Regions from separate parts of the Priestia sp. 40 genome, predicted to be linked through region 2. Evidence: riboswitches for the same ligand, from Rfam matches in the RefSeq annotation. Region 2 holds a riboswitch; each other region holds the start of a gene.
The links. Region 2 has a riboswitch for ZMP and ZTP ahead of ACO1DI_RS15615 (APC family permease). Riboswitches for the same ligand answer to the same signal wherever they lie in the genome.
Positions count from the first base shown of each region.

Region 1 (3,287 bases), on a different contig from region 2:
ATCACTTATTCTTAACATAGTAATCATCTATTCTTTTACGGTCATAAAATGGAGAATTTTAATCTTTTTTTCGCAATATTCAACGATATCATAACAAGTTGTGAGGATATCATGTCTAGACAGTTCTATTTCATCCAATACAAACTTTGAAAGCTGCTTTTGCAGAACCTCCAGCTTTTTGCTGTCTTCTTCATCGATCCATAGTCCTTCCGTAATACACACATCTGCTAGTTTGTTAATAGATTGAGCCGTCCAGTTTAAGCCGGCTGAAGAAACGGTTATTGTCAGTAAATCATTTTTTATAGCTAGAATAACTTGACACACATGGGTATAGGCATCAACTTTCTTTTGGATAAATGCTTTGCGAAGCTCTTGCTTGTATTGCTCTTTCGACATCGCTATAGCTACGACAGACGTAATGAATGTTCCTGCCAGCGCGATGAGCGACCCTATCAAAATTCCTATCATTTCTTCTGACAAAACGTTCACCTCTTTAAAGATATTTCTATATGCTATGGGACTGAAGGAAATGATATGAGGATAAATACCATGTAAAAACAGCCCTAACTTAGAAAAGTTAGGGCTGAAACACTAAAATATGATGGTAACCAAATTAGATAATACGACTTGTAATAATTCCTTCAATTTGACCAATTTTTTCTTCTAGCTCAGGCACAATCTCGTCACTTACTTGATTGTCAATATCGATCATTGTATACGCATATTCACCGCGGCTTCTGTTCACCATATCTGCGATGTTTAAATTGTAGTTTGAGAATACTTGCGTAAGCTGTCCTACCATATTCGGCACGTTGTGATGGAAAGCAGCTACGCGTTTTTTCCCAGTGTAAGGTAGAGATGCATTCGGGAAGTTCACTGAATTTTTAACGTTTCCTGTTTCTAAGAAATTTTTCACTTGACGTGCTGCCATTACCGCACAGTTTTCTTCTGATTCTTGAGTTGATGCCCCTAAATGAGGAATTGGCACAACATTTTTCATGTTCAAGACATTTTGATTTGGGAAATCTGTAATATATCGACCAACTTTTCCACTTTCAAGAGCAGCTTTCATATCTTCTTCGTTTACAAGCTCACCGCGTGAGAAGTTCAAAATATGAACATCAGGTTTCATGATGCTAAACGTTTCTTTATTGAAAACACCTTTTGTGTCGTCCGTTAATGGAACGTGAACCGTAATATAGTCAGATGCTGCAAATAGTTCTTCTAGAGACATTGCACGCTGTACGTTGCGAGACAAATTCCAAGCTGTATTAACAGAAATGAATGGATCAAAACCAATTACGTCCATATCTAAATCAAGCGCGTCGTTTGCTACAAGAGCACCAATTGCACCTAAACCAATAACGCCTAATGTTTTACCTTTGATTTCTTTTCCAACAAACTGTTTTTTACCTGCTTCAACTAACTTAGGAATTTGATCACCTTGGCCGTCTAATCCTTTTGTCCATTCAACTCCAGCAAATAAGTTACGAGAAGAAGCCATAATTGTAGTTAAAACCATTTCTTTTACTGCGTTTGCATTAGCTCCTGGCGTATTAAATACAACGATACCTTGCTCCGTGCAAGCGTCCACCGGTATATTATTAACCCCTGCTCCAGCTCGTGCAATAGCTTTTAAATTTTGGTCAAATGCCATGCTGTGCATGTTAAAGCTACGCACGACAATCGCATCTGGATTTTCGCTGTCGTTGTCAATTTGATAACCTTCTTGATTAAAAACATTTAGACCTTTTTGTGCAATGTTGTTTAATGTTTTGATTGTTTGTACTTTTTCTAATGTTAATGTGCTCATTTTGTACTCTCCTCTGATTATCATCGTAGTTTTACATGTTTTTACCTTTGGATAAAGGAACTTCATTTTTAATTTTTTTAAAAGTCTGGTTTTTTAGCCTACATGTCTGATAACTTCTATATCCTCTCCCCCTAAACAGAAAGAGGTAAGAGATATGTATTAATCCCTTACCTCTGCCCAGGCGAACGGCTACGTCACTATATGCTTCCTCACGGTTATCCGCGTTTCGCCAGTCACATATAGTCTTTGAAATTAAGTATATTCTAGCAAACTCTTTCAGAACGTTCAACCTTTTTTTAAAAGTTTGCTTTTTTCAGTCTAATTTTTAATCTCTTTAGTGAATCTCCTAATATATTGACAAATATCCTAATACATGTTAAATAAAAAGAGTGATTAGCACTCTATCCACTCAAGTGCTAATTATTTTATAAGCCCTATTTGGAAAGGAGAACTTCTTATGTCAAAAAAAGAATTCAAAGCCGAATCAAAGCGATTATTAGAGATGATGATTAATTCCATCTATTCTCAAAAAGAAGTATTTTTGAGAGAACTTCTATCAAATTCAAGCGATGCAATCGATAAAATTTATTACAAAGCCTTAACAGACGACTCCTTGCGTTTTAACAAAGAAAGCTATTACATAAAAGTAACACCAGATAAAACTAACCGTACCTTAACCATTACGGATACTGGGATTGGCATGACGCAAGAAGAGCTTGAAAGTAGCTTGGGCACAATTGCGCGAAGCGGTTCCCTTGCGTTTAAAAATGAAAATGAAACAAAGGACGGACACACGATTATTGGCCAATTCGGCGTTGGGTTTTACGCAGCGTTTATGGTGGCAGATGTCGTAACGGTGATTAGTAAAGCGTTAGGCAGCAATGAAGCCTATAAATGGGAATCTACTGGTGCTGATGGTTATTCAATCGAACCTTGCGAAAAAGAAACGGTTGGAACTCAAATCATTTTAAAAATCAAAGAAAATACAGAAGATGAAACATATGATGAGTATCTAGAAGAGTATCGTTTAAAAGAGATCATTAAAAAATATTCAGACTTTATCCGCTACCCGATTAAAATGGACATAACGGAAAAACGTCCTAAAGAAGGTTCTGATAACGAGCTAGAAGATTATACAGAAGAGCAAGTTATCAACAGTATGGTACCGATCTGGAAGAAAAATAAAAATGAATTGACTTCAGAAGACTATGAGCAATTTTATTCAGAAAAGCGCTACGGGTTTGATAAACCGCTCACTCACCTTCACATTAATGTGGATGGAGCGATTCGCTACAATGCTATTTTATTTATTCCAGAAAATAGTCCGTTTGATTACTACTCAAAAGAATTTGAAAAAGGACTTGAACTGTATTCAAACGGCGTATTAATTATGAATAAATGCGCAGATCTTCTTCCAGACTACTTTAGCTTCGTGAAAGGTATGGTAGATTCTGAAGATTTATCTCTTAATATT
Region 1 is NZ_JBMPZA010000012.1:107,694-110,980, forward strand. It holds gene ACO1DI_RS13390 (hypothetical protein) at 28-480, opposite strand; gene ACO1DI_RS13395 (phosphoglycerate dehydrogenase) at 614-1,813, opposite strand; ZMP/ZTP riboswitch at 1,982-2,060, opposite strand; gene htpG (molecular chaperone HtpG) at 2,271-3,287, shown strand, end outside.
Region 1: it holds a riboswitch for ZMP and ZTP, as region 2 does, so the genes downstream of both, ACO1DI_RS13395 (phosphoglycerate dehydrogenase) here and ACO1DI_RS15615 (APC family permease) in region 2, are expected to answer to the same signal.

Region 2 (3,287 bases):
GATAAAGTATATTGCTATTGCATCATAAGAAAAGAATTTGTATGTTCCAATAGAGATTCATGGGAAGAATAAAACAGAGCAAATAAAAAAACTAGACAATAAGTGCTTGTCTAGTTCCACCACTCTGTCAATGGTCCTTTGTCGCCATAAACAGGATCTGTTGTAGGAATAGGTACTTGGGCAATTTCATCAAATACGTGAGGGCGATCAGTTTGTTTTCCTGTTCGTAAATTGTAATCCATGCCCTCAGGATAAGCTCCAACCACTTTAAAATCAGCAGTTGACTGCAGACGCATGTGCCCTGTGCCTGCAGGAAGTACGAGCACATCGCCAGCATGCACCACGATATTTTCCCCCATATGTCCACCTAGTTTTAAACGTGCAGATCCGCTAATTACACCTAGTGCTTCATGAGAATTGCTGTGGTAATGGTGGAAATCATATATGCCGCCTACCCAGCTGTTTTTCCAGTTGTGAGAATTAAAAATGCTCTCCACTTTCTCTTTCTTACTAATAAATACGTGTTCATACAACAAAACTGGGAGACGAGGGTGATTTGGAATGGTTCCGTCGTCATCAAAATAAAGAACTTTTACATTTGCATAATTCATAAGCATCCCTCTAACAATCTTTTTTCGTAATTTTCCCTGTTTTTTGCTTGTGTAAACAGAGAAGTTTGCTCGAAGTACTTCATTCGTTGCGAAGTGCATGATATGTAGGTTTTAACGTTTTCCCAAAAGCAGTGTCCCACTTCAAGCGTAGCTAAGTGGTGGGCAGTTCACTTTAGTATCTTTTCTTCATATTGTATATAAGTAAAGGGTCTAGTGCAAGAATTCTATGGATATATAGCTGTTAATTCTTATTTTGTAAATGAATAATATATATTAATATAATTTGTAGAAGGTAATTTGCTCGTGGAGTAAAAAAATTAAATGATAGAGAAAGTTAGGATTTTAGTTCTTTTTGTAATTTAAAAGAGGTTTTCAGAAGGATTATTCGAAATTTTACGAATAATTTATTATTTTTAGAAAAGCAATGTAAATATTTTTGTGTATTGAGTAATAGTAATGAATATTATATACTGATAAAAAATATATTCCTATATGTGACTGGCGCAACATGGATGACCATGGGGGAGCATATAGCGTATAAGCCGCGCGCCTGGGCAAACACTTGAGAAAATTTCGCAAGTGTTTTTTTTATTTTCCTAGGGAAGAGGAGTAGATTTGGATGAGCAATATGCAAAGGAAGATGGGAACATTTGCTTTAACCATGACAGGCATAGGTTCGATTATTGGTTCGGGATGGCTGTTTGGAGCATGGAAAGCAGCTCAAATTGCGGGACCCGCGGCTATTTTTTCATGGGTTATTGGAATGGTGGTTATTTTGACCATTGCTCTATCATATGCTGAACTGGGCGCCATGTTTCCACAAGCAGGGGGGATGGTTAAATATCCTCAGTATTCACACGGATCATTTATTGGGTTTTTGGCTGCTTGGGCTAACTGGATTTCAATCGCTTCAACGATAACAGTGGAGGCTATTGCATCTGTGCAATATATGAGTACTTGGCCGTGGAAATGGGCTCGCTGGACTCATGAATTAGTAGATAATGGCATTTTAACGCCCAAGGGCTTGGCAGTTGCGTCTTTGTTATTATTCGTTTACTTTTTTGTGAATTATTGGACGGTAAATCTTTTTGCTAAAGCAAACTCATTTATTACGATTGTTAAATTGATTATTCCTGGTTTAACGGCAGGGGCTTTATTTTTTGCTGGTTTTCATAGTGGAAACTTTTCAAGTGAGCATGGGGTTGCTCCTTATGGTTGGGCCAGTGTTTTAACGGCAGTTGCAACATCAGGTATTGTGTTTGCATTTAACGGGTTTCAAAGTCCTGTAAATATGGCAGGAGAAGCAAAATCACCTAATAAATCAATTCCGGTAGCTGTAATTGGTTCAATTTTTATTGCTGGAATTGTATACATTATATTGCAAATTGTTTTTATCGGAGCAGTAAGTCCGTCATCAATTGCTGATGGATGGAATCATTTGAATTTTAATTCTCCTTTTGCTGATTTAGCGATTGCACTTGGAATTAACTGGCTAACAATTGTGTTATACGCAGATGCATTTGTTTCCCCTTCCGGCACAGGTGCTACATATACGGCAACTACTTCTAGAATGTTATACGGGATGCAGAAAAATGGATATTTGCCAAAGATATTTGGTACTCTTCATCCACTTTACAATGTTCCGCGCCCAGCTATGTGGCTAAATTTAGCAGCTTGCTTTTTGTTTCTCTTTTTATTTAGAGGATGGGGTGTCTTAGCAGAAGTGATCTCAGTAGCGACGCTTATCTCTTATATTATGGGCCCTGTAGCGCTTATAACATTAAGAAAAACGGCTTCACACTTTTACCGTCCATTTTATTTAAAAGGGGCATCAGTTATTGCGCCATGCGGCTTCGTTTTTGCTTCTTTGACGCTTTACTGGGCAAGGTGGCCGCTTACAGGTGAAGTGATCTTTATTATGGCAATTGGCCTGCCCATTTATTTTTATTACCAAGCGAAAAATAAATGGGTAGGCTTTAAAAAAGAATTTTTAACCGGGGCTTGGATGATTATCTATTTAGCGTGCATGATTTTTATTTCCTACATAGGAAGCGAAAAATTCGGAGGCAAAAATATTTTGCCTTTCGGATGGGATATGGTAGTGATTGCTTGTGTATCATTAGCTTTTTATTACTGGGGAATTAAAAGTGGCAAATCTAACCGATATATGAAAGAAGCTGAACAAATCAATCAAGAAAATTTTCAATCTAAATAAAAAACACGAGCTGATGCTCGTGTTTTTTTTATTTAGATGAGAGGAGAATTTAGACTTAGTTTTTATCAAAATATTGTAAAAAATATAGATTTTAAGGTTTAAGTATTTATATAGAGGGAACCTTTATTTGGGATAAAGTTCTAAAAAAACAAAATAAAGGGGATTAGGCAGCTGTGAAAAAAATGAATGTTTTGGCTTTGGCTTTTGTACTTATGCTAGTATTAGCGGCTTGCAACAGTTCTAAGGAAACGGGAGGATCCACTTCGGCTAAAAATAAGACGATTGAAGCATCCATTGACAGCGCTTCTTATATTTTAGTAGATAGTGATGAAGGAGCTACAAGTGAAGAAAAAGGGCTGTTGAAAGTTGATTTGAAAGTGAAAAATGTATCCAAAAACAGTATATCCTTATCAGATTATGACGGTGTGTATTTATACGAAGGAGATGAACAATTGTCCCCA
Region 2 is NZ_JBMPZA010000015.1:141,277-144,563, reverse strand. It holds gene ACO1DI_RS15620 (cupin domain-containing protein) at 111-710, opposite strand; ZMP/ZTP riboswitch at 1,096-1,174, shown strand; gene ACO1DI_RS15615 (APC family permease) at 1,231-2,826, shown strand; gene ACO1DI_RS15610 (DUF5105 domain-containing protein) at 3,009-3,287, shown strand, end outside.

Region 3 (3,287 bases), on a different contig from region 2:
AAATCCATAGAGTAAGAGAACGTCTCCATCTTTTAATTTCCCTTCGTTTATCCCTATTTGTAGTGCTAGAGGAATGGAAACGGAAGAAGTGTTTCCCATGTACTCGACACTAGTTAATGTCTTCTCAACCGGAAACTCTGATCTTTCACATATAGACTCAACCATTCGTAAATTGGCACTGTGTGGAACGAACCAATTTACTTCACTCTTTTGTAGATTTGCTTGTCCTAGCAATTCAGCCATACCTAAAGGAATTGTTCGAGATGCCCACTTATATACTTCTCTTCCGTTTTGCACCATCTTGCCACTCGAACTCAAAGGTTGTCCATGCATGGTAGTAGATATATTGGTGCGGTATACATGTTTACCTCCCTTTCCATTTGTACCAATATGCGTAGCAATAAAACTTGGGCGCTCTGCATCACTTTCGACCAAAACAGCTGCAGCTCCATCTCCAAATAGAACACAGGTAGTGCGATCTGTATAATCTGTAACCTTTGTTAACGTTTCTGCAGTTACGACTAAGACTTTATCATGAAGTCCAGATGTAATAAAGGCGTTTGCCATGTGTAATCCGTATGTAAAGCCCGCACAGGTAGCATTAAAGTCTAGCGCCCCAGTTGTAGGAATATCAAAGTAATCTTGTATTTGGGCTGCTACACTTGGAAATGCATAGTCGGGTGTTGTAGTTGAGACAACGATACACCCTATATCCTTTAACTCTTTTTGATACTGCTCTACTAAGTTTTCAATTGCTTTAATAGCTAGGTCAGAAGAATATTCATTTTCATCGGCAATTCTTCTTTCCCTCATGCCAGTTCGTTTCACGATCCATTCGTCGTTAGTATCTACAATTCGTTCTAAATCGTCATTTGTAAGTCTTTTTTCTGGTACGTATGTACCTATTGCTGTAATACGTGCAGTTGATTTCATTATATTCACCCTTCTTTATTACTAAGATATATAAATAGATATTAGTACTAGGTACTAATAAAGTCAATGAAATTATATGAAAAAAATGTAAATTTGGTTTATTTAGATCTAATAATAAAAATAAAAACCCTTTAAAACTATTGATTTTAAAGGGTTTTTGCTTATTATAATACCTGTTGTGTAAATTAAATTTGTGTATGATATATAATTAAAAAAGAAAAATTTGGATAAAGGTATTGTTAAAATTACTTTTATTATGTAAAATTTTCTTATAAAACAGACTATGTGTTACTGGCGTAAACATGGAGAACCATGAGGAAGCACATAGATAACGGCCGTACGCCTGGGCAAAGTATTTGAACATGAGTTCAAATACTTTTTTTATTTGGAAAGGAGATTTTCAAGTGAAAGAAATTGGTTTACGATACGGGATGAATCCAAATCAAAGTAAAGCTAACGTTCAGAATGCTGAGAACACGCCTATTAAAATCTTAAATGGAGAAGCGAGTTATATTAACTTTCTAGATGCATTAAACGCTTTTCAACTGGTTCGGGAGCTTCGACAGGCTACTGATCAACCTGCAGCTGCATCTTTTAAACACGTAAGTCCAGCAGGTGCAGCTGTGTACTCTCCACTAAATGAGACACTTACTGAATCCTATTTTGTTGAAGGCCTAGACCTGTCTCCTTTAGCGATTGCTTATGCAAGAGCGCGTGGGACAGATAGGATGTCTTCATTTGGAGATTGTGCTGCTTTTAGTGATGAAGTAGATGTAACTGTAGCTACTCTCCTCAAAACAGAGGTTTCTGATATGATTGTTGCACCAAGCTACACCCAAGAAGCATTAGAGATTTTGAAACAGAAAAAGAAAGGAAAATATCTAATTTTAGAGATTGACCCAAACCATGTGCCTGATCCAATTGAAAAAAGAACGGTATTTGGCATTACTCTAGAACAACAAAGAAATGATATACAGATTGGAAAGGAAGTTTTTAATCATATTGTTACGACTCAATCTGATATTCCTGATCATGCAAAGAGGGACCTTCTTGTCGCTCTTATTACATTAAAATATACACAATCAAACTCTATTTGTTTCGCCTTAGATGGCCAAACAATTGGGATTGGTGCCGGGCAGCAGTCCCGTATTCATTGTACGAGGTTGGCAGCTGAAAAAGCTGATAAATGGTGGTTAAGACAACATCCAAGAGCACTTAATATGAAGTTTAGAGAAGGCATTTCTCGTGTAGAAGTGAATAATGCAATTGATGGATGGTTGCATGATGATATTACTGAAGTAGAAAATGAACAATGGAAACAGTGTTTTAAAGAGATCCCTGCTAGGCTAAGTAAAAGTGAAAAACAAGAATGGTTAAAAAGATTAAAAGACGTTTCTTATGCATCTGATGCCTTTTTACCGTTTCGTGACAATATAGATCGTGCGGCTCAGAGTGGTGTTAAATATGTGGTTCAAACAGGCAATTCTTTACGAGATGAACAGGTTACAGAGGCAGCAAATGAATATGGAATGATCATGGCACATTCAGGTATACGTATATTTCACCATTAAGCTATGAATTAATATATAATCAAACCAAAAGAGCCAAGATCTCATAAAGGGACGGGCTCTTTTATACTGTTTCCGATAAGGCACAATATGTTAACTAATTCTGAATATCGTGTACAAAGTTCTTTAGTTTAAGAAATCCTTTTTATATCTAACAGCAAGATATATACCTGCAGCAAGGAATGCGAGGGAATATTTAAATAAGAAGAAAATTTGCCACATATAATCTTTTGGGAAAATGAGGTCGCATAAAATGATTCCACACAACATAATAAGGGCACTTTTTAAATTTATTTGGTTCGTTCTTTCGTCAGATACACTCATACCCAATTTTTTTTGAAATACGTATACCAAAATTATTGCGACTATAAGCGATAAAAGTCCAATACCAATCAGCATATTCCAGTTACTATTCGATTGTTCTGTCCAGGCTTTCAAAGGATTGAAAATGGCCTTTTCTATTTTGTCAGTTACCATTTCAGTCACTTCCTCTCACATAATTAAAAATATCGTTAACATCTACATCGAAAAAATTAGCTATTCGAAAAGCTAAAACGAGAGAAGGAGAATAATTATTTTTCTCCATCACATATATGGTTTGTTTGGACACCCCTACAGCGTCAGCCAATTCTTTTTGAGACATTCTTTTTAAAACTCGGTGCTCATACACTTTATTTTCAACGTAGTCACCATTTTTTTCTTTCAATGTAATCACCTTCCTTTTTTTGACTACAAATAAATAATACAACAAACTTATATAAAGGTAAAGTAAACTTATACAAAAGA
Region 3 is NZ_JBMPZA010000022.1:126,915-130,201, forward strand. It holds gene ACO1DI_RS23225 (ketoacyl-ACP synthase III) at 1-933, opposite strand, end outside; ZMP/ZTP riboswitch at 1,211-1,289, shown strand; gene ACO1DI_RS23230 (phosphoribosylaminoimidazolecarboxamide formyltransferase) at 1,338-2,504, shown strand; gene ACO1DI_RS23235 (DUF2178 domain-containing protein) at 2,628-2,978, opposite strand; gene ACO1DI_RS23240 (helix-turn-helix transcriptional regulator) at 2,980-3,207, opposite strand.
Region 3: it holds a riboswitch for ZMP and ZTP, as region 2 does, so the genes downstream of both, ACO1DI_RS23230 (phosphoribosylaminoimidazolecarboxamide formyltransferase) here and ACO1DI_RS15615 (APC family permease) in region 2, are expected to answer to the same signal.